Regions from separate parts of the Caballeronia sp. LZ028 genome, predicted to be linked through region 1. Evidence: riboswitches for the same ligand, from Rfam matches in the RefSeq annotation. Region 1 holds a riboswitch; the other holds the start of a gene.
The links. Region 1 has a riboswitch for manganese ahead of QCE58_RS01955 (sodium:calcium antiporter). Riboswitches for the same ligand answer to the same signal wherever they lie in the genome.
Positions count from the first base shown of each region.

Region 1 (11,395 bases):
GTTCGATTCCGTGCTCGATGGAAAGCCGGTGCTGCGTGTGATCGTCACGCATTGTCATCCGGATCATCTGGGACTTGCCGACTGGATCTGCACGGGCGGCGACAAGCATCGATGGAACGTGCGCCTGTGGATGTCGCTCGGCGAATACGCGATGGGCCGCGTGATGGCCGCCGGCGACGGCTCGAACGCGGGCGGCGAGCGAGCGGCGGCGCATTTCGCGGCGCACGGCCTGTCCGACGAAGCGTCGCTCGATGCGCTGCGCAAGCGCGATAGCTATTACCCGACGCTCGTGCCGTCGATTCCGGCGGAATATCGGCGTATTTGCGATGGCGATGTCATGCGTATCGGCACGCGCAATTGGGAAGTGGTGTCGGGCTACGGCCATTCGCCGGAGCACAGCGCGCTTTTCTGCGCCGCCGACAAGTTGCTCATTTCCGGCGACATGGTGTTGCCGCGCATTTCGACAAACGTGTCGGTGTTCGCGGTCGAGCCGGAAGGCAATCCGCTTGCGCTGTATCTGGAATCGCTCGGCCGCTACGAAACCATGCCCGCCGATACGCTCGCGCTGCCCTCACACGGCAAGCCGTTTCGCGGCGTGCAAACGCGCATCGGGCAATTGCGCGAGCATCATCGCGCGCGGCTGGCGGAAGTGCGCGACGCGTGCGCTCAAAAGCCATGCAGCGCCGCAGACATCGTCCCGCTCATGTTCAAGCGCAAGCTCGATATTCATCAGATGACGTTCGCGCTCGGCGAAGCGCTCGCGCATCTGAATCTGCTTTGGCTCGATGGCACGCTGAAACGTCAGACCGGCGCTGACGGCGTGATCCGGTTCACGCCGGCCTGACTTCGCTTACTGCACGGAAACAGCGCCGAAATTCACGCGCCCGAACGGACTCACGTTATAGCCGCTGACGTTCGCGCGCGTGAGCGCCGCCGCCGTCGGATAGACGAGCGGAATCCACAGCGCCTGATCGTGGATGATCTTCTGCGCATCGACATACGACTTCGTGCGTTTGGCGACATCGGCGGTCGACTTGCCATCGGCGATGAGCTTGTCCAGTTGCGGATCGCAATAGCGCGCGAAGTTGATGCCTGACTTCACCGCGTTGCAACTGAAAAGCGGCGACATGTAGTTGTCCGGGTCGCCGTTGTCGCCGGCCCAGCCCATGAACAGCATGTCGTGCTGACCCTGCTTCGCCTGCTTGATGAGTTCGCCCCATTCGATCACTTTCACCTGCGCCTTCACGCCGATTTTCGCGAGATCGGCTTGCAGCAATTCCGCGCCCGCCTTCGGATTCGGATTGAGCACGCTGCCGTTCGGGCGTACCCAGATCGTCGTGTCGAAACCGTTCGGAAAGCCCGCATCGGCGAGCAGCTTCTTCGCATCGGCGGATGAATATTTGTACGCCTCGATGCTCTTGTCGTAACTCCACGTATTCGGCGGATACGGGTTCACCGCTTGCGTCGCCGTGTTGTCGAACACGGTCTTCATGTAGGTCGTGCGATCGAAGGCCATGTTGATCGCCTGACGCACCTTCGGATTGTCGAGCGGCTTCTTCTGCGTGTTGAGCGCGACGAACGCCGTCATGAATGCGGGCGCTTCGCTCACCTTCAGCGACTTGTCCTTCTTCGCGTCGATGACGTCCTGCGGCTTCGGCGACAGCGCGATCTGGCATTCGCCCGCCTTGATCTTCTGCGCGCGCACGGCGGCGTCGGGCGTGATCGCGTAGATCAGCCGGTCGATCTTCGGTTTCGCGCCCCAGTACGACGGATTCACGTCGTAGCGGATGACCGAATCTTTCGTGTAGCTCTTCAGCACGAACGGGCCGGTGCCGATCGGCTTGCTGTTCAGATCGACCTGCTGGTTCGCCTTCAGCAGCTTGTCCGCATATTCGGCCGAATAGATCGATGCGAAGCCCATCGTGAGGATCGGCACGAAGGTCGCGTTCGGCTCGTTGAGCTCGAACTTCACGGTATGGTCATCGACTTTCGATACGGCCTTGATGAGCTTCACGAGGCCCATCGACTGCGCGTGCGGAAAGCCGCTCGCGCCCGCGATCTTGTGCCACGGATTGTCGTCCGAGAGCATGCGCGAGAACGTGAACACGACGTCGTCGGCACTGAGCGGACGCGTCGGCTTGAAGTAATCGGTCGTCTGAAACTGAACGTTCGGACGCAGATGGAATGTGTACGTGAGCCCGTCGCTCGTCACGTCCCACTTTTCCGCGAGCGAGGGCACGACCTTCTTCGCGGCTTCGTCGTAGGAGACGAGCGTATTGAAGATGACATCCGCCGATGCGTTGGTCGTTACGAGCGAATTGAATTGCACGACATCGAAGCCGTCCGGGCTCGATTCGGTGCAGACGGTGAGCGGCTTGGACATCGCGAGCATCGGCGCGGCGAGCATGGCCATCGCGGCGGCCGCGGCGAAGAGTTTCAGACGCATGAGATCTCCCGTGATCTTCATTTTTGTTCGTGGATGAGCTTGAGCACGCGCAGCAAGCGACGCGCCCGGCGCGGCCAGATTAGCGGATGCATCCGTCGACGACAACGATCCGATCGGCATACGCTTATTCCGCGGGTTGCCGAAACGGGGCGCATCGGGCTAAACTTGCGCCTTCTTTGGGGAGTAGCCTTCCTTCGCGAGCGAAGGAGAACGCGTCAACATCCTCGGCCCTGCTGCCGTGGCGCGTTCGACCGGAACGGTTTGGCGAGACCATCGATGCGCTATGTCGTTCCTGGCCGGACGGCGCGTGGCGCATCGTGGTTCGCTCGACGTCCGGCCGTGGAATCATCGTGTCCCCACAACTACAACATCCCCGTTTCCCGCGCACGCTCGCGCACCCGTCGCATGTTTCGATGCGAGGTGCCGCATGACGATGCTCTTTCTCGAACTCGCGCTGATGCTCGCGATCATCCTGGTCGCGGCGGAGCTATTCACGAATGCGCTCGAACATCTCGGCGAACGGCTCGGCATTTCCGAAGGCGTGACCGGATCGCTGTTCGCGGCGGTCGGCACGGCATTGCCCGAGACGACGGTGCCGATCATCGCGCTGCTCGGCGGCACGACGAGCCGTGCGGTCAACGAAGAGATCGGCGTCGGCGCGATTCTCGGCGCGCCGCTTATGCTCGCGACGCTTTCGACGTGTCTGATGACGTTCGCGATCCTCAAGTCGCGCGGCATGAGCGGGCGCATCGTGCCGGAGCGCAGCGGCTTCGTGCGCGATCTGAACTTCTTTCTGGTCGCGTTTCTCATCGCGTGCGCCGCGATGTTCGTGCCGCATCACGCGTGGCAAGTGCGCGCGTTGTTCGCGGTCGGGCTCGTCGCGCTCTATATCGTTTATGTGATTTCGACGTTCAAGGCTTCGGCGAAGCTCGTCGAGGGCGGACACGGAACGGAAGCGCCCGAGGCCTTGTTCGCTTCGCGTCTCGGTTTGAAAACGTCGCTCGGCACGATCATGCTGCAGTTTTTCTTCGGCATCGTGCTGCTCGTCGGCGGCGCGAAGGGCTTCATTCACGGCGTCGAGGGCGTGTCGCATGCGCTGGGAATTTCGGCGCTGCTGCTGTCGCTCATCATCATTCCGATCGCGACGGAACTGCCCGAGAAAGTGAACAGCATTCTGTGGGCGCGCCGAGGAAAGGACACGCTCGCGTTCGGCAACATCACCGGCGCGATGGTGTTTCAAGGGACGTTGCTGCCGGCCATCGGCATCATGCTGACGCCGTGGGAGCCGCGTATCGAAGTGCTGACGGGCGTGCTCATCACGCTCGCGGCGGCGGCGTGGCTGCGCTTCAATGCGAAGGAGAACGGCGTCGTGCTGTGGGCGCTGCTCGGCAACGGCGTGCTGTACGCGGCCTATCTCGCGTTGACGCTCGGGCGCTGACAAAGCTGCGGCACAAAGAAGAATGCCCGCGCGAGGCGGGCATCGAAGAGCGAAGCAGCGCGCCGAGAAAACCGGCACGTCGTTCTTGTTGTTCTTATAGGGGTTATCGGCACGTGCGCCGATAACTTTAGTGCCGTCCGTCAATTAATCGACGATGTAAATCGCGCGCCGATAAAACTCGCCGATGTGCTGTTCCAGCGCATACGGCGCGAGCGCGTCGGCGAAGAGGCGCAGTTCGGCTTGTCCGTGCTGGCCGTTCAGCGCTTCGATGACGTCCTTGCCGAGATCGGCATAGGCGATCGGCGCGTCGGTCGTCTTCTTCGCGTACGCGAGATCGCGAATGCGCCAGCCGGCGTCCGTCAGCAGCTTCGACACATACGCGAGACGCTCCGCATCGGTCGCGCCCGGCTGCAGCGGATGCGTCTTGTCGCCCCACAGATTGCAGCCGAGCTGGAACACGAGCGAGCGCGACGCCTGACGCAGCTTCTTCAGATAAGCGACCGCATACGCTGGAAAGTCGTGCGCGCCGGTCACATATTCGCGGTCGAAATCCGCGCCCGCGTGATGCAGCACATTCAGATGCAAAAGCACGTCGATGTCCGACAGCTTGTCGAGGCCATCGAAGGGCAGCGCTTCGTGATGCACGTCGACATTGCCGATCGAGAAGGCATCGCCGAGTTCGCGCAGGAACTTCGCGTGTTCGGCGTTCGCTTCGATCGCCGTCACGCGCGCATCGGGATGCGCATGCGCGATCGTGTACGTGAAGAAGCCCGTATTCGCGCCGAAGTCGGCCCAGCGCTCGCCGGCTTGCGGCGCGCGATGCGCGAGAATCCAGTCGAGGCGGTTGCGGTCGCCGCGCCATTGGCTCTGAATGGTCTCCTGATAACCGAGCGTACTCGCGACGAAGTCGGGGATCGTCTGATACCCCGAGTGCTTGGAGACTTCTCCGTAGAGTTGAGCGAGCCGCTCCTTGACTGCGGTGGCGCCAGAGGTCATTTCCATAGTTCCTTGTAAAAGATTCGCCAGCTGTCGCTTGCGAGATAGACGTCGCCGGCCAGGGCGCGCAACGCAGCGCCCGCGAGACGCGCTTCGCTGCCATAGCGATGCACGGTCGTCCGGCGCCGGCGCCATGTGTTCACGATGCCGCCCGTCCACAGATACGTGGCGTGGCGTGCGCGCGAAAGGCGCCGGCCTTGATAAGCGGTTGCATCTTCCGTCGCCCAGTCGCCCACGAAAGCTTCGACGATGCCGCAGTCGTGGTTCAGGCACAGGTCGAGCGGTCCCCACGGACGGGGATTCATTTCGATGAAGTACGCGCCGTCGTCCCCGACGATGCATTCGATCATCGCGAAGCCGAAATAGCCGCATTGCGAAAGCGCCTGCCGCAGCTTCACGCCGATATCGCTCGCATGAAAATCGGCGGTGCGCGCGAGCACGATCGACTTGCCGCCGGGCTGCTGCGCGAGGTTTTCCTGCGACGAGCAGAAGACTTCGCCCGTGCGCGCGAAATAGGCGAGCAGATAAAAGCTGCGTCCCGTCACGAAGTGCTGAAAGAAATAGTGCGACGGATCTTCGCTCGCCTTGAAAGCGGCGAGGTCCGCGTCGCTTTTCACGAGCACCGGATAAAGCACGCGCTTGCCGTCGACGTTGCATTTCGGCTTGGCGACGAAAGGCACCACGGCATCGTCGATGCCCGCGTATTCGGGCGGCGGCGCGATGCCTTCGCGCGCGAAGAACTCGGTGGCGCTCGCCTTGTTCGTGAGCTTCGCGTACAGCGACGGATCGACGAGCGGCACATGCACGCCGTCGATGGATTCCAGCGCTTCCTTGTGATTCAGCAGGAAGGTGTTGAAGAATTCGGAGATCGGCACGAGCGTCACGCGGCGCGCGCCGAACTTCGCCTTCGCCTGCGCGATATAACCGGCGAGCAGCGGGACCGAGAGCGTGTCGTTTTCGCGCACGGCGACCACGAGATCGCGATACGCGCTCGACAGAACCGGATCGGCGGCCGAACGCGCGATCACCGCCGCCTGTTGCCCGAGCTTGCCGATCGCGCGCAGCAGCGCGACGACGGCGCGATCGTTGGTGCCGCTGAAGAGAAGAAACACGTGCATGGGTCGATCCTGCGTGCGCCGGGCTGCCGGGCCTTAGACGTTGGCCGCGCGGATCACGTCCACGACGCGCTCGACGTCGCGGTCCGCGAGCGCCGGATAGATCGGCAGGCACAGCACCTTGCGCGATGCTTCCTGCGCGTTCGGCAGTCGGCTCGGCTGCGCGGAGGGCAGGCCGCGATACATCGGGAAATCCGAAATCAGCGGATAGAAATAGCGGCGGCCGAAAATCTCGTGATCGCGCAGACGCTGATACAGCTCGTCGCGCGTCAGCTTGTAGTCGCTTTGCACGAGCACTGGGAAATACGAGTGGTTCGTCGCGCCGCCCGCAAGACCGGGCAGTGGCACGATGCCGTCGACGTCGGCGAGCAGGGTGCGATACAGCGCGTCGATCTCCTGACGGCGCGCGAGCGCGCGATCGATGTGCTGAAGCTGCAACAGGCCGAATGCCGCATTGATTTCGCTCATCTTGCCGTTGATGCCGGCCGCGACCACGGTCGTCTCGTTGACGAAGCCGAAGTTCTTCAGATGGTCGATGCGCTGCTTCACCTTCGCGTCCGGGCAGACGATCGCGCCGCCCTCGAACGTGTTGAAGACTTTCGTCGCGTGGAAGCTCAGCACCGACAGGTCGCCGTGCGTGAGGATGCTGCCCGCCTCGTTGCGCACGCCGAACGCGTGCGCGGCGTCGTAGATCACCTTCAAGTTGTAGTTGTCGGCGATCGCCTGGATCGCTTCGACGTCGCACGGCTGGCCGTAGCAGTGCACCGGCATGATCGCGGTGGTCTGCGGCGTGATGGCGGCTTCGATCTGACGCGGATCCAGATTCAGCGTGACCGGGTCCACGTCGACGAACACCGGCTTGATGCCGTTCCACAGCAGCGAATGCGCGGTCGCGACGAACGAATACGGCGTGGTGATCACTTCGCCCGTGATGCGCAGCGCCTGCAGCGCGGTGACGAGACCCGTCGTGCCGTTCGAGAACAGCGCGAGGTGCTGCACGCCGAGGTATTCGCACAGCGCCTGTTCGAGCTGCTGATGAAACGGGCCGCCGTTGGTCAGCGTCTTGTTTTCCCAGATCTTCTCGAGATACGGAACGAATTCGTCGAGCGGCGGCAGATGCGGCTGCGTGACGAAGATACGCTCGTCGATGGCGGGCTGCTCGCGAAAGAGAGGAATGGCGCTCATGATCAACCTTGCGTGGTGGCTGCTGAATTCGCTGCGGCGGGCGCGGCGGCGAGGAGTTCGGTATCGAAAGATTCGGCGGGCAGGCCGGCGCACCAGCGCTGCCACATGTGACGAAGCGCGTGGCTCATGCTCGCGGCGATCACGTCCGGACGGAAGCGCGCCGATTCCGAGCAGCGCTCGCGCATGCCGGTGCGCAGGGCCGCGAGCGCATTCAGATCGCTTGCGTACGCGACGCCCTTCGCGACGAATTCATCCGCGTCGCGTGCGATGAACGATTCGAGTCCGACCTGGCTCATCAACGTGCCGCCCGCGCGGCCGGGCATCGTGTCGCCGAGCAGCGTCAGCGTCGGCACGCCCATCCAGAGCGCGTGCAGCGTCGTCGTGCCGCCCGCATACGGGAAGGTGTCGAGACACAGATCGACCTGATGATGCTGCTGCAGATACACCGACACGTTCGAGCGCTTGAGCAGCGCAAGCCGGTCCGCGGCGATGCCTTCTTCGGCGAACCACTTGCCCAGTTCCGCGACGGCGCTGTCGTCGGGCATCGCGCCCATCAGCATCTTCGAATCCGGCACGGCGTGCAGCACGCGCGCCCACAGCGCGATCACCTCGCGGCGCAGCTTCGACACGCGGTTGAAGCTGCCGAACGTGACGTAGCCCTTGTGGAGCGCGGGCAGCAGATTGACCGGCGGCGAATTCGCATCGGGCAGGAACGGCGCCGCCGCCGGCAGGTACGCGATCTTTTCGACGAACTGGTCGTCGATCGGCGAGAAATGCGGCGTGCGGTTCGCGAAGTAATAGTCGATGGCGCTGACGCCGGTCGTCTGCGGATAGCCGATCCACGACGCCTGGACCGGCGCGGGCTTGCGTGCGAAGGCGCGCAGGCGGTTGCGGCCGGTATGGCCCGACAGGTCGATCAGGATATCGATGCCGTCGGCGCGCACTTTCTCGACGAACGCATCGTCCGACAAGCCCGAGACGACGTTCCAGCGTGGCGCGTGGCCGCGCAGGCGCTGCGTCGTCGAATCCTCGCGCGCATGGGTGCTGTAGACGTGAATCTCGATGCCCGGATCCTTCGCGAGCAATGCGAGCACGGGTTCCAGAAACGATGCGACGGCGTGGCGGAACAAGTCGCCGGACACGAGACCGACGCGCAGCGTCTTGTGCGGATCCTTCGCGTTCTCGTGCGCGCGCCACAGGCGGCGCGCCGGATCGCCGTGACGGCGGTCGAATTCGCGATGTTCGTCGAAGAGCGCGACGGGCGTCAGATCGGTACGGTGCGTGAGGCAGAACAGCAGATTGCTGTGCGAAATGAAGTCGATCGGGTTGCACTCGAGCGCCTTGCGGAAGGTGCCTTCGGCGCGCGCGATCTGACCGTCGTCCATCAGCACGACGCCGAGCGCGCCGTGCATGTCGCCGTTTTTCGGCGCGAGCTCGATCGCCCGTTCGCAGGCTTCGATGGCTTCGGCGTGACGGCGCATCGCCGACAGCGACACGCCGAGCACGCGATGCGCTTCCGCGTGATTCGGGTCGCGCGCGATCACCAGACGGCACTGCCGCTCGGCGCCGACGTTGTCGCCATGAACCTGCAGCGCGCTCGCGAACAGCATGCGCGAATGCTGGTCCGCGGGCTCCAGCTCGACCGTGCGGCCGAGCGGCTCGATGGCTTCGACGAAGCGGCCGTGCGAGTACAGCGCCAGGCCGAGCGAACGCTGCGCGCCGACGTGATGCGGATAACGTTCGACGAGCACGCGCGCCAGCTTGATCGCTTCGTCGTGGCGGCCCTTGTTGTAAAGCGACGCGAACTGGTTCAGGTCCTGCGGCGTGGGATTGCCGCGCTTGCCGGCGGTCGATTGCGACGCGTCGTCCGCGCTGCCATCGACGGTCTTCGGCGCGAGGCGCGCGAGCTGCGAGGCCTCGGCGAGCACGGCCGCCGCGTAGCCATTCGGGTGCGACAGGCGCTCGATCAGGCCGTCCATCGCCGGACCGCGCGCGCCGCGCTGCTGCGCCATTTCAACCGCGAACCAGGCAGCCTGCGTCTGATTGGTGCGCGCGAGCGCGTCGATGTACGAGACCCAGTACTGGCCGTTGTCCGGACGCAGGCCGAGCACGGATTCGAACAGCGGCACCGCGTCGTCCGGACGTTGCGTCTGGATAAAGAGAACCGCGAGGTTGTACAGCACGTCCGCGTGATCCGGCTTGTGATCGAGAATCGCGCGATAGAGCGCTTCGGCGTCGGCATGATTGCCGGCGTGATGATTCTCCAGCGCCGACTGCATGACGGTCGCGATGTCCTGCTCGAACTGTTGCTCCGGCGTCAGCGTCGTGGCGTCCGGAACCTGTAGGGAAATGCTCATGATCTTCGGCGTGCTCCTTGCGATTGAACTGATTATCCAAGCGAGGCCGCCAAACCGAAGCGCGGAGATGAGCGGGAAAGCCGCCGTAATTCGGGGGATCGCCAGCGGGCGAAAAAATGCCCGCGTGAAGCGGGCATCGGGGGAAAACTGAAGCGAAAGCGCGGTGTTTCTAGAACCGCGCGCCTTGCTGGTAGCGGTTGACGGCGTTCACGCGCTTCATCGCCGCGTGATATTCGGCGGCGAGACCGGTGCGGGTCGCGCTCGCGTCCGCGAGCACGGCAGCGTCGATACCCTGGATTTCGCGGATTTTCGCGAGCGCCTGCGGGCTCTGCTCGCGCGTCAGCGCCTGCAAAAGCGGCGTGCGCGCGGCATCGAGCTCCGCTGCGCGCGGCCAGTCCGCGAGCGTGGCCGCCGTTTCCATGTCTTTCGTCAGTGCGAACAGTTGTTCGACGAGAGCGTCCTGGTTCATCGTGCCGGTTCTCCGCTTTTAGGACTTGTTGGTCGCCATCGCGCCCGCGCTGTTCGTGCCGCCGAAGAGCGCCGTCAGATATTGCGTGTTCTGGTTCATGCTCGCCATCAGCGTATTGAGCGCCGTGAACTGCGCGTTGTAGTCCGACGTGAGCTGCGCGGCGTAGTTGGTCAGCGTCGTCTGCTGCGTCGAGATGTTGGCGAGATCCTTGTTGATCGAATCCGTCTCGGACGTGAGCAGGCCGCCCGTGCTGAGATAGCTCGAAATCTTGTCGGTCAGCTGCGCGCCGACGCCGTTGATCGCGTTGAAAAGCTGCGACACGCCGGTTGCGTTGTTCGTCAGCGCGTCGGTGAGCTTGTCGCTGTCGATGGTCAGCGTGCCGGCCGGCTGCTCCGCGGTCGCATCGAGCGACGAAACCTGGCTGATGCCGAGCGACGCCAGCGAGATCGAGCCGCTGCCCTTGCCGACCGCGCTGCCGATGATCGCCGAAAGCTGATTCTTGATCGTGTTGACCGCCGAGTTGCCGAGCAGCACGCCGCCCTGCGAGCCCGCGGACGCGCTGCTGTTGAACGACGTATAAGAGTTGATCGTCGAGACGACCGTGTTGTAGAGGCTGACGAAGTTCGAAATCGCGCTCGAAATCGACGACGTGTCCTGCGAGATCGTGACCGTCTGCGTGCTCGCCGGGGTCGTCACCGCCGCCGCCGTCAGGTTCAGCGTCACGCCCTTGATCGCGCTCGTGACCGTGTTGCTCGAACTCGTGCCCGCGACGCCGCCGACCTTGTACATCGCGTCCTGCGCGGTCGCGCTTTGCGACCAGCCGTTGGTGACGGAATCGTCGGAAATCGTGGACGCCGCGCCGTTTGCGCCGGCCGTCGACGAGACCCCGAGCTTGTTCAGGTCGCTGCCGCTGGCCGCGCCGGTGATCGTGGTCGAGATGACGTTCGACGCGCCCGTCGTCGTGGAGTTGAGCACCAGATGCTGGCCGTCCGTGCCGGTCACGATCGTCGCGCTCACGCCCGGATTGCCGGACGCGTTGTTGATCGCGGCGGCGATGCCCGAAAGCGTGTTGTTGCTGCTCGTGATGTTGATCGACATCGACTTGGAGCCGACGCTGATCTGCATCGTGCCGGTGCCGAGCTTTTCGTCCGTCGCGAAGCCGGTCGACGTCAGCGATTGCGCCTTCGCGATCTGCGAGACCGTCACGTCGTAGCTGCCCGCCACGGCGCCGGCGGCGCCCGATGCGGTGATGCCGGTGCCCGTCACGTTGGTCGTGAAGGTCGACATCAGCGAGCCGTCGGTCAGGCTCGTCATCGTGGTTTGCAGCGTCGAGAGCGCCGACGACAGCGTGCCGATCGCCGAGAGCTTCGTGTTGTCGTTCGATTGCGC
Region 1 is NZ_JARUXN010000001.1:411,641-423,035, forward strand. It holds gene QCE58_RS01945 (MBL fold metallo-hydrolase) at 1-844, shown strand, start outside; gene QCE58_RS01950 (ABC transporter substrate-binding protein) at 851-2,446, opposite strand; yybP-ykoY riboswitch at 2,610-2,785, shown strand; gene QCE58_RS01955 (sodium:calcium antiporter) at 2,874-3,884, shown strand; gene QCE58_RS01960 (hypothetical protein) at 4,029-4,880, opposite strand; gene QCE58_RS01965 (hypothetical protein) at 4,877-5,998, opposite strand; gene vioA (dTDP-4-amino-4,6-dideoxy-D-glucose aminotransferase VioA) at 6,032-7,180, opposite strand; gene QCE58_RS01975 (tetratricopeptide repeat protein) at 7,183-9,537, opposite strand; gene QCE58_RS01980 (flagellar protein FliT) at 9,707-10,006, opposite strand; gene fliD (flagellar filament capping protein FliD) at 10,025-11,395, opposite strand, start outside.

Region 2 (11,395 bases), on a different contig from region 1:
CCCTTCCCCCGCGCGTCGAGCGCATCCGCGGCGCCGATCCGATCGCGCGTTTCCTTGTTCTGACTCAGCTTCGACTTGCCGACAAGCGACGTCACCGCGATTTCGATGCCCACGATATTCCGCAGCATCCCATCGATGAATTCGCGCTCGGAATCGCCCATCTTCCACGGCTTCGGCTCGTTCGCCTCGTGCCGCCGCGTCAGACGCGCGACGAGACCGCGCACGAACTGCTCGTCGTCGCGCACGGTGAGCACGCCGTGCGCGTGCACGACTTCGTAGTTCCACGTCGGCACTTGCCGATGCGTCTCATGCTTGCTCGGATACCAGTTCGGCGAGACATAACCCTCCGCGCCGCGAAAAATCACCATGACCGGCGTGCCGCCCGGGCAACGCTGCCACACGTCGTTGGCGCGCGCGACGTGCGCCGTCAGCAAGCCATGCTCGCCCTGCGCCGGATCGAATTCGAACGGAATGTGATTGGCGTCGAGACCGGCGGCGTCGTGCGTCACCAGCATTCCGAGCGGATGCGCACGAATGATCCGATGCAGCTCTTCAGGGCGAGTCTCGGCGAAATGCGGCGGAATATACATCTTGGATGCCCGATGGAAAGTGGCGGAACCCCGTCACTATCGCCCGAAACAGGCACAATAAGAAGATCCAGTTTCGAGCAATTTTCATGGTCCAGTTGAAAGACGCCATCGGCACCGGACGGCGCATTTACGATCTGCTGCGCGCCCAGATCGCCGATGGCACGTTGCCCGCCGGCGCTCCCGCACCTTCTACGCGCGCGCTGGCCGCCGATCTCGGCGTCTCGCGCACGACCGTCACGGCAGCGTACGAACAGCTCGCGGCGGAGGGCTTTCTCGTCACGTCGGCGGGACGCGTGGCGCGAGTCGCCACGCCGCCGATGCCGCTCGCGCCGCCGATTCCCGCGCGCGCCGAACGCACCGCGCCCGCCCTTTCCGCCTATGGCCGGCGCGTTTCCACACTGCCGATGCCCGTTCTCGCGCAAGTGACGAAAGGCAGCATCAACTTCCTGTACGGCGCAGTGTCCGCGCGCGACTTTCCTTCGTTGATCTGGAAACGCGCGTATCAAGCCGAACTGCTGCATCAACCGGACAGCCTCTATTACGTCGCGCCCGAAGGCGACGCGTCGCTCAGGCGCGCGTTGCAGGCGTATCTCGGCCGCGCGCGCGGGCTCGTCTGCGATAGCGATCAGATCGTCGTCGTGAACGGCACGCAGCAGGCGCTCGATCTTTGCGCGCGCCTGCTGCTCGATCCCGGCGACGCCTTCGCATTCGAAGATCCCGGCTATCTGATCGCGCGGCATTGCTTCGAGGCATCGGGCGGCGTGGCGCTGCCGGTGCCCGTCGACGAACACGGTCTCGATACGCGCGGCCTTCCCGCCGATGGACGCGCGCGGCTCGCCTACGTGACGCCATCGCACCAGTTTCCGCTGGGCGGCGTGCTGCCGATCGGCCGCCGTCTCGAATTGCTCGAATGGGCGCAACGGCACGACGCGTGGATCATCGAAGACGATTACGACGGCGAGTTCCGATACGGCCAGCGCCCGATCGACGCCTTGCAATCGATCGATACGAATGGCCGCGTGATCTACATCGGCACGTTTTCGAAGGCGCTTTCGCCGCATCTGCGGCTCGGCTACATGATCCTGCCGCACGATCTCGTGCCGGCGTTCCGTCAGGCGAAGCGGCTCGCGGATCGTCATTCGGCCGTCATCGATCAGCGCGTGCTCGCGGCGCTAATCGAAAGCGGCGCGTATGAGCGTCACGTGCGGCGCGTGCGGCGCGAATACGAACGGCGGCGCGCGGCCTTGCTCGACGCCATCGCCGATCTTCTTCCGAAGCGCGCGCACGCGACGGGCACGGCTGCCGGATTGCACGTCACGCTGTGGCTGCCCTTCATCGACGCGGCGCACGAAGCCGCGCTCGTCGCCGCCGCGCATGCGAAGGGCGTGGGCGTCTATCCGGTGTCGCCGCTTCATGTCGCGCCGTGCGGCGGCACGTCGAACCGGACGGCCGGGCTCATCCTCGGCTATGCGAGCGTGCCGGTCGAGCAGATCCGCAAAGGCATCGAAATCCTCGCCGATGTGATCGCGCATTTTCGAACGTAAGCACTGCCTTCGAGACGCGTCATCGTGAGCGTCATGCCGAATGCGCTTCTGCCCGATTCGAAACGCCCGCGTCGATCGCGACGGGCACGCGCCGCGCGAGCGCGCACATCAACTCGTAGCCGATCGTGCCGGACGGTTCGGCCACTTCATCGACCCGGACGCGTTCGCCCCATAGTTCCACCGGCGATCCGATGCCCGCAGCCGGACACGGCGCGAGATCGACGGTGAGCATGTCCATCGACACGCGTCCGACGATGCGCGTACGCACGCCATCGACGATGACGGGCGTGCCCGTCGGGGCGTGACGCGGATAGCCGTCCGCGTAGCCGCATGCGACCACGCCGATCTTCATCGCGCGATCCGCGGTGAAAGTGCGGCCATAGCCGATCGTCTCGCCCGCCGCGAGCGTCTGCACGCCGATGATGCGGCTCTCGAGCGTCATCGCCGCGCGCAACGGGAAATGCTCGATGTGGCGCGCGCAGCCCGTCGGCGAGGCGCCGTAGAGGATCGTGCCCGGCCGCACCCAGTCGCGATGCGCGCGCGGATGCCACAGCACCGCCGCCGAATTCGACAGCGAGCGCGTGCCGGGAAGATCGCGCGTGGCCGCTTCGAATTCGTCTATCTGCCAGTCGATCGCGCCTTCGTCGGCGTTCGCGAAGTGACTCATCAGGCCGATCGAGCCGATCGCCGCGATATCCGACGCCCTTTTCCAAGCCTCGACGAATTCGCCCGGCCGATAGCCGAGCCGGTTCATGCCCGAGTTCATCTTCAACTGTATGTCGATGCGCTCGTTCGGCCGCGCCGCCTTCAGCAACGCAAGCTGCTCGTCGCAATGCACCGTGACCGTGAGCCGGTGACGATCCGCCGTTTCGACATCCGCGGGCTCGAAAACGCCTTCGAGCAAAAGAATCGGCTTTTTCCAGCCGAGCTCGCGCACGCGCACGGCTTCATCGAGATCGAGCAGCGCGATGCCGTCGGCTTCAGCGAGCGCCGGATAAATGCGCTCGATGCCGTGACCATAAGCATTCGCCTTGATGACGGACCACACGCGCGACGACGGCGCCGTGCGTTTGACAAGTTGAAGATTCTGTCGGATGGCGTCGAGATGGATGCGCGCGGAAATCGGACGTGGCATGACGTGCTGGATTTGTGGTTGAAGGCAGTGGAATGATGAATCGTATCGGCCTAATGGCAGTCGTTGTTATTTTATTTGCGCCGATTTTTGGTGGAAAGGCCTGCCGCCATCGATGGCTTTCGCGGTGCGCTTCGCGGTATCTTGTCGCTCATGTCGCGCCGCCAAGGAGCCGCCATGAACGACGCCCGTCGCCTCGCCTGCCTGCGCATCGTGCTCGCCGTCGTCGGGCTGATCGCGCTCTTCGCCTTCTATCCGCTCATGCTGCTCTGGCCTTCAGGATGGGCGTGGGATGCCGGCCACGAAGGCCATTCGGAATACGCGATGATGATCGTCGGCATCTACGCGACGCTCGGCGTTTTCCTGCTGATCGCATCGCGCGAGCCGATGAGGCATCTGAGCCTCATCTGGTTCACGGTGTGGTCGAGCGTCGTGCACGGCGCGATCATGGCCGTGCAGTCGTTCGGCGGCGCGGGGCGCCACCTCGGTCATCTGGCGGGCGACGTGCCCGCGCTTTTCATCGTCGCCGCCGTGCTCGCGATTCTCACGCCGCGCGGCGGCAAGGCGCGCATCCTCAGCCGAGATGGCCGAGATGTTCGGCCAGAATGACGCTGCCGACGCCGATCAGAATCAGCCCGCCGACGATTTCCGCCCGCTTGCCGATCGTCGCGCCGACGAGCCGGCCGACCATCACGCCGATCGTCACCATCAGCATCGTCGCGAAACCGATGGTCGCGGCCGTCGAGAAGATATCGACATCGATGAACGCGAGGCCCGCGCCGACCGCCATCGCGTCGATGCTGGTCGCGAAACCGGTGAGCGCCAACACCCAGAACGAATGCGAATTGGGCTTTTCCGCTTCGTGGCTCACGCTGCTGAAACCTTCGCGGATCATGCGCGCGCCGAGCAGGAAGAGCAGGCCGAACGCGATCCAGTGATCCCACGCGGTGACATACTGCGCGGCCGCCCTGCCGAGCGCCCAGCCGACGAGCGGCGTCAGGGCTTCGATCACGCCAAAGATCACGCCGGTCTTCAACGCTTCCGCGATGCGCGGCTTGTGCAGGGTCGCGCCCTTGCCGACGGCTGCGGCGAACGCGTCGGTGGACATGGCGAAGGCTAGAAAAATTGTGGAGGCGAGATTCATCGAGTAGCGCTCTGGTCGGGCAAGATGGAACGACAGAACGCGCGCCCGACCGGTCGCGAATTCTGTCGATGGTCTTGCCAACCTTTGATGGCTGCTCATGCCACGGCCTGAACGACCGAGCGTGTTGACATGAGCGCTTTCCCTGTGCAGGAAAGCCGGCTACTCCCCAGCGAAGAACCGAGAGCTTAACATGACTTCGCGACCGTTCCACGGCGTTTCGGCTAGTTGCGGCGCGCTCGCGGCGTCACGCCCGGCGCCGCGTTCGCGCGCCGATCCTATTTCGACAACAGCCCGAACACGGCGACGCCGTTCTTCGTGCCGACATACACCTTGCCGTTCGCGATCATCGGCGTGATGAACTTGTTGCCCGCACCGAACTGGTCGCGCGTGCCGGCGTCGTTGCTGCTGTAGAGCTGGCGCGCGAGATTGGCCGCGTCGTAGGCGCGCAGCGCGCCTGTCGCGCCGTTCTCCGCCGCCCACAGAATGCCGTTCGCCGTGCCGTTCGCGGAAATGCTCGGCGTCGCGCCGGGGAAGCCGAACGCATTCGACGTCTGACTCGTCGACGTCGCCGAAAGCAACGCGTTGCTGACCGCGAACGCCCGAATGCTGTCGCCGACCGCGCCGAAATAGACCGTGTTGTTGAAATACGCGGGCGCGCCGAACATCGCCCCGCGAATCTGGCCGACGAGTTCCTGATAGATGTGGTCCGCGTTCGAATCGAACTTGCCCATCGAGAAGCGGTTCACGACGTAGATCGTCGAGTTCTTGCCCGCGCCGATCGCCAGATGCCGGACCGTGCCGCCCGCATCGGTGAAGTCCGGCAGCACCATCGCGCCGCCGGAACCGAGATCTTCGTCCTCGTTCGACTCCTGCACCGTGTTCGACGGCTCGAAATAGTCCTGCACCCTGAGCGGCGACGTTTCCAGCCGCAAAAAACCGTTGCCGAAGTTGCCGTTGATCGGCATCTCCTGCGCGTTTTGCGTCGGATCGAAGGTGCCGTTGGCGTCGAGGAAAAAGATCGCCTGGCCGTCCGATGCGAGGCCCGCGCCGCTCATCCAGATCGAGCCCATCTGGCCGTTCGGCGTGAGGTTCAGCACGCTCGCCTGTTGCAGGGTCGCGGCGTCGTAGCCCATGACCCAGCCGGTGTACGGCATGAAGTCGCAATGCGAAGTCCACGCCGTGTAGACGACGCCGTTCAGCAGCAGCAACGCCGCGCGCTCGGCGTACTGGCCGGGATCGAACGTCAGCGTGCCGTTCTGGCTGCCCGCGCCGTTGCCCGGATACGTCGCCCGGATTTCGGTGGGGCCGTTGAAGAGCTCGGCGCCCGTCGCGACATCGAGCGCGTGAATGCGCTGGTGATACGCGCCCGACGCATCCTTCGACATGCCGACGACATACATCGCGCCGTTCGGGCCGCGCGTCCGGTCGATGACCGGCGTCGCCGTGACACCGATTGTCGGCGTGATCTGATGACAGTTGTGGTCGTCGCTCGGCGACTCGCCGCTGCCGAGCGTCGAGACTTTCCACAGCACCGCGCCGCTGTCGGCGTCGAAAGCGTAGACGCTGGCGTTTTCCGTCGCGACGTAGAGCACGTTGCGCGTGCCGCCCGCGATCGGTACGCCCGCCAGAAAGAGCGGCTGCGCGTCGACGGCGCCATCGACGGAAAAGAGCGCGAGCTTGCCGAAAGTACGCTGATTGACGTTCGCCGGCGTGAGGACGGTTTCCGCGAGTTGCTGTCCGGTGCGCGCGATGTCGTTGTGCCAGGTGACGACATCTTTCGACACCGCAGCCAGAGGCGCCGATGCCCCCGCCGGGCTCGATGCCCCCGACGGGCTCGATGCCGCCGGCGGCGCGCCGCCGCTCGCCGCAGACGAAGTGGCGCTATCGCCGGAACCGCCACTGCACGCGACGACGATCGCCGCGATGAGCACAACGGCGCCGATCGCCGCGATACGAGCCGGAAAGTGCGTCTTCATCTGGATGCTCCTTCAGAGCGTTTCGCCTTTGCGTACGGTCAATTCCCCGAAAGATATTTGTTGCAATGCGTCATAATGTGCTAACCTAGGGTTATTACCTAGTTAGTACGGAGTTCATCATGGGAATCATCGCTGCCACGCCGATCGCCCTCGTTTCCTTCATCGTCGCCGCCGTCCGCAATGCGCTGAGCGCGCGCGCGAAGGTCAGCGCGCTCATGGCCGAGGCTTATCGCCGGACGTAACGTGCAGGCGCGGGAGAAAATTCCCGCGCTTTTTTTCGCATTCACTGCAACGCATAGGCGATCACATAATCGCCCGCCTTCGTGCCGAGCGAGCCATGACCGCCCGCCGTCACGAGCACATATTGCTTGCCGCTTGCATCGGCGTAGCTCATCGGCGTGGCCTGACCGCCCGCCGGCAGACGCGCCTCCCACAGCTTCTTGCCGTCGCGCACGTCGTAGGCGCGCACGTATTGATCGAGCGTGCCCGTCAGGAACGCGACGCCGCCCGCCGTCACGATCGTCCCGCCGAGGCTCGGCACGCCGAGCGGCATCGGAATCGGCAGCGGCGCGCTGTCGAAGATGGTGCCGTTCTTGTGCATCCACGCAATCTTCTGCGTGCGCAGATCGACGCCCGCGATGTAGCCCCACGGCGGCGCCTGGCACGGAATCCCGAGCGGTGAAAGAAACGCGCTGATCTCAAAGCCGAACGGCGTACCGCGCGCGAGCTTGATACCGCTCGTTTCGCTGCCTTTCTTCTCGCCGTTGTCCTCGGGAATCTTGTCACGCGGAATCAGCTTCGACGTGAACGCCATGTAGTCCGGATTCGCGATCAGAATCTGCCGCACCGGATCGACGGAAATCCCGCCCCAGTCGAATACGCCGAAGTTACCCGGAAACACGAGCGACCCCTGCTCCGACGGCGGCGTGTACGGCCCGTCGTAGCGCAGGCTCCTGAACTTGATGCGGCACCAAAGCTGATCGAACGGCGTCGTGCCCCACATGTCCGCCTCCGTCACGCGCGGCGGGTTGAAGTTGAGCGCGGAAACGGCCTGCGTCGGCGCGGTGTGATCGCCTTTCGCCGCGCCGCCCGGCACGGCGACTTCGCTGATCGGCACGATCGGCTGGCCGGTTTCGCGATTCAGCACGTAGATGCTGCCCTGCTTCGTCGATGCGATCAGCGCCGGCTGCGTGCCCTGCGCCGTCTGCAGATCGACGAGCGTCGGCTGCCCGCCCACATCCATATCCCACAGATCGTGATGCGTGAACTGATAGTTCCAGCGCAGCTTGCCCGTCGCGGCATCGAGCGCGACGACGCCCGCGCCGAACTTCTCGGCCTGTGGCGTGCGCTCGCCGCCCCACTGATCGGGCGTCTGGTTGCCCATCGGCAGAAAAATCATGCCGCGCTTTTCGTCGACGCTGAACATCGACCACATGTTCGGCGAATTGCGCACATAAGTGCCGCCCGCCGCGATCGGTTCGGTGACGTCCGGATTGCCTGGATCCCAGTTCCAGACGAGATGGCCGTCATTGACGTCGAACGCGCGGATCACGCCCGACGGCTCGTTGTTCGATTCGTTGTCGGTCACATGACCGCCGACGATCACGAGATTGCGGAACACCGCCGGCGGCGAGGTCGAGTAATAGCCGCCCGGCGTGAACGGCCCGATATTCGCGCGCAAATCGATTGCACCGTTCTTTCCGAAGCTCGCGCACGGCTTGCCGGTGTCCGCGTCGAGCGCGATCAGGCGGGCGTCGGCGGTCGGAAGGAACAGGCGATGCGGACATTCGGCCTGCGCCGTGGTTTGCGCGGGCGTCCGCACGGGCGCGGACGCTTCCGTGGGCGCGGATGCGTCGGCAGGCGCGGAGGCCGCATCGGCTTCGGCGGGCGCGCTGGCTTCGGGCGCGGCGGCAGCGGGCATCGGATGCATCGACGCATCGTAATAAGCGACGCCCCGGCAAGTCATGTGCTCCCAATGCTTGAACCCGATCGGACTCTGAATCCGCGGATCGAAACGCCACTTTTCCTTGCCGCTCGCGGCATCGAGCGCGATCGCCTTGCTATGCGGCGTGCACAGGAAAATCGTGTCGCCGACCTTGAGCGGCGTGTTCTCGTCGGTGGTTTCGGTCGGATCGTCGGGGCCGGGCATGTCGCCGGTGCGATACGTCCACGCCACCTTTAGCCGATGCGCGTTATCCGGCGTGATCTGGGCGAGCGGCGCGTAACGCTGCGCGAGCGGCGAGCCGCCATAGTCGACCCAGTCGCCCGCCGCGCGGCCGGTCGCGGCGTTGGCATCGGGCTGATTGGCGTCGGCGGCGACGTTCACGTCGATGCGCCCCGGCCGGTCGTGCGGATGATTGAACCAGGTGCCGACGCCGAGCAGCAGCGTGAGGATGATCGCGGCGGCGAGCGGCGTGCGCGCGGCGCGCGATGTCGAAGGCGGCCCGAACAACGCGCCGCGATGCACGAACGGAATCAGCAGCCAGATCGCGAGCAGCAGCCAGATCCACAGGCGCGGCATCAGTTGCCAGAAATCGAAACGCACTTCGACGACGGCCCAGATCGTCGAGGCGAACAGGAACAGCGCGAAAAGCAGCAATGCGGAGCGCCGCCGGATCAACAACAAGAGCCCGGTCAGCAGGATGGCCGCACCCGCGATCACGTAGTACCACGATCCTTTGAGCGCAACGAGATACGCTCCGCCCGCCGCCAGCAACACGCCGATGACGATAAACACGATGGCCGTAAAGAACGTGAGCGGACTGAGTCTGCCGTTGCCAGCCATGCTGAATCCTCCGTGACGATGAAAGGCGGAACACGGCCGTCGCGCGGTCGTGGTTCGGACGCTGTCGCGTGGAGGAACGGAGCAATCGCTGTGCCGTTCGGCGGGGAACGGGCGCGTGCGAGGAGTGCTTACGGATGACTTGCCGAATGAAGCCTAAATCACAGCGCCCGCGGCCAGAGCCCGCCGTGTGCGCTCGGGGGCATGACGCCTGCGACGAACGCGGCCTTCAGATCGGCGCGTTCGGAGAAACGCGGCGCATCGAACCACGCGAGGAAATCGTCGCGCCAGACGCCCCAGGCGTTTTCGTCGAAATCGAAGTCTTCGTCGAGGCGGCCGTTGTCGCGCAAATAGGCGCCGACCACTTGCGTGCCGTTCCAGTACGCGACGGCGACATCACTGAGATCGGCCGTCACGCCGCGCGGCAGATCGCGCAGCATCATCGCGACGTGCGCCTTGAACGATTTGAATTCGGTCGGTCTCATCGCCTGCTCCGCTTCAAAAAAGTGCGTGAAAAAACTGCGTGCGCGTGCCCGTTCATCTGAACACGCCCTTGTTCAAGTCTTTTTCGAACGCGGCGGTCCATTGCGTGCCGTGTCCGATGCGATATTCGCGTTCCTTCAACGTGGAACGTCGCGTGATGGTGACGACGCCCTGCAACGGATAAACATCGTCCACGACATCGGACGCGCCGCCTTCGTGCACCAGAAAATCGCTCTCGTCGAGCCGATGGCGCGCGAGAATCGCGAGGAAATCCGCTCTTTCGTCCGGCGCGATCACAGTCATGTCGCCCTCCATGATCGAATGCTGCTTCCATTCAAAGTAGCACACGCGCGGAGGAACGTCGGCGCGTATCTTGCGAGGAGCGCGGGACGGCGCACGCGCTTTTTCCGGGAGTCGATAGCCGATGAATCGCAAAACGATGTTTCTATGCGCAGCGGCGCTGGCCGTCTGCACGCACGCACGCGCCGACGACGCCGTCTGCGGCACGCTCGAAAGCGCCACGAACGGGCAGGACGGCATGATCGCGCTGCGCGAAGGGGAAAGCGTGAATTTCTGGCGGGGCGGCGCCGTGCGGCACGGCGCGCTGCATGTGTACAAGGACGGCGAGGTGTATCGCGTGTACTGGCAGCCGGAAGGAAGCGGCGATATCTACGTGCTCGCGAACGAAGGCACGAGTGCCGTGCGGCTCATTCTGACGCCGCCGCGCGGCACGAAAGTCGAGACGGGACCGGGCAGCCTTCCGCCGCAGAAAGTGCTGTCCTGTCCCGCGATGTAGCGATTTACTTCGCCGCCAGCACCTTGCCGATGGCATCGGCGACGATCTGCACGTTGCTGTCGTTCAGGCCCGCGACGCACATGCGGCCCGAGCGCAGGATGTACACGCCGAATTCCTCCTTGAGCCGGTCGGCTTGATCCGCGACCAGACCCGTGTACGTGAACATGCCGCGCTGCTTGATATACCGCGTGAGCATCTCGCCGCGAACGTGATCCTTCAGTCCGTCGTGGATCGCCTGACGCATGCGCGCGATGCGCTGGCACATCGACGCGAGTTCCTTTTCCCACGACTGTTTAAGTTCGGGCGTGTTCAGCACATGCGTGACGATCTTCGCGCCGTGCGTCGGCGGATTGCTGTAGTTCGCGCGTACCGCGCTCGTCAGCTGGCCGAGCACGCGATCGGCTTCGGCGGCATCGTCGCAAATGACGTGCAGGCCGCCGCAGCGCTCGCCGTACAGCGAGAAATTCTTCGAGAACGAATTGGCGATGAACGCCGGCACGCCACGGCGCGCGAGTTCGCGCACGGCGAACGCGTCGTCGTCGAGACCGGAACCGAAGCCCTGATACGCCATATCGACGAACGGCAGCAGATCGCGCTTTTGCAGCACGTCGATGATCTTCACCCATTGCGCCTGATCGAGATCGACGCCCGTCGGGTTATGACAGCACGCGTGCAGCAGCACGACGCTCTTCGCGGGCAGCTTGTCGATGGCGTCGAGCATCGCATCGAAGCGCAGTCCGCCGGTGGCTTCGTCGTAATACGGATACGTGTTCACTTCGAAACCCGCGCGCTCGAAGATGAAACGATGGTTCTCCCACGTCGGATCGCTCACCCACACTTGCGACTTCGGAAAGTAGCGCTTGATGAAATCCGCGCCGACCTTCAGCGCGCCCGATCCGCCGAGCGTCTGCACGCTCGCGATGCGGCCATCGGCGCGCGCCGGGCTGT
Region 2 is NZ_JARUXN010000003.1:171,176-182,570, reverse strand. It holds gene QCE58_RS18420 (FMN-binding negative transcriptional regulator) at 1-590, opposite strand, end outside; gene QCE58_RS18415 (PLP-dependent aminotransferase family protein) at 677-2,134, shown strand; gene alr (alanine racemase) at 2,166-3,269, opposite strand; gene QCE58_RS18405 (DUF6632 domain-containing protein) at 3,444-3,875, shown strand; gene mntP (manganese efflux pump MntP) at 3,841-4,410, opposite strand; yybP-ykoY riboswitch at 4,420-4,590, opposite strand; gene QCE58_RS18395 (PQQ-binding-like beta-propeller repeat protein) at 4,686-6,386, opposite strand; gene QCE58_RS18390 (hypothetical protein) at 6,506-6,628, shown strand; gene QCE58_RS18385 (membrane-bound PQQ-dependent dehydrogenase, glucose/quinate/shikimate family) at 6,670-9,171, opposite strand; gene QCE58_RS18380 (hypothetical protein) at 9,330-9,653, opposite strand; gene QCE58_RS18375 (hypothetical protein) at 9,706-9,954, opposite strand; gene QCE58_RS18370 (hypothetical protein) at 10,076-10,447, shown strand; gene QCE58_RS18365 (amino acid aminotransferase) at 10,452-11,395, opposite strand, start outside.
Region 2: another riboswitch for manganese. It lies ahead of mntP (manganese efflux pump MntP); the one in region 1 lies ahead of QCE58_RS01955 (sodium:calcium antiporter).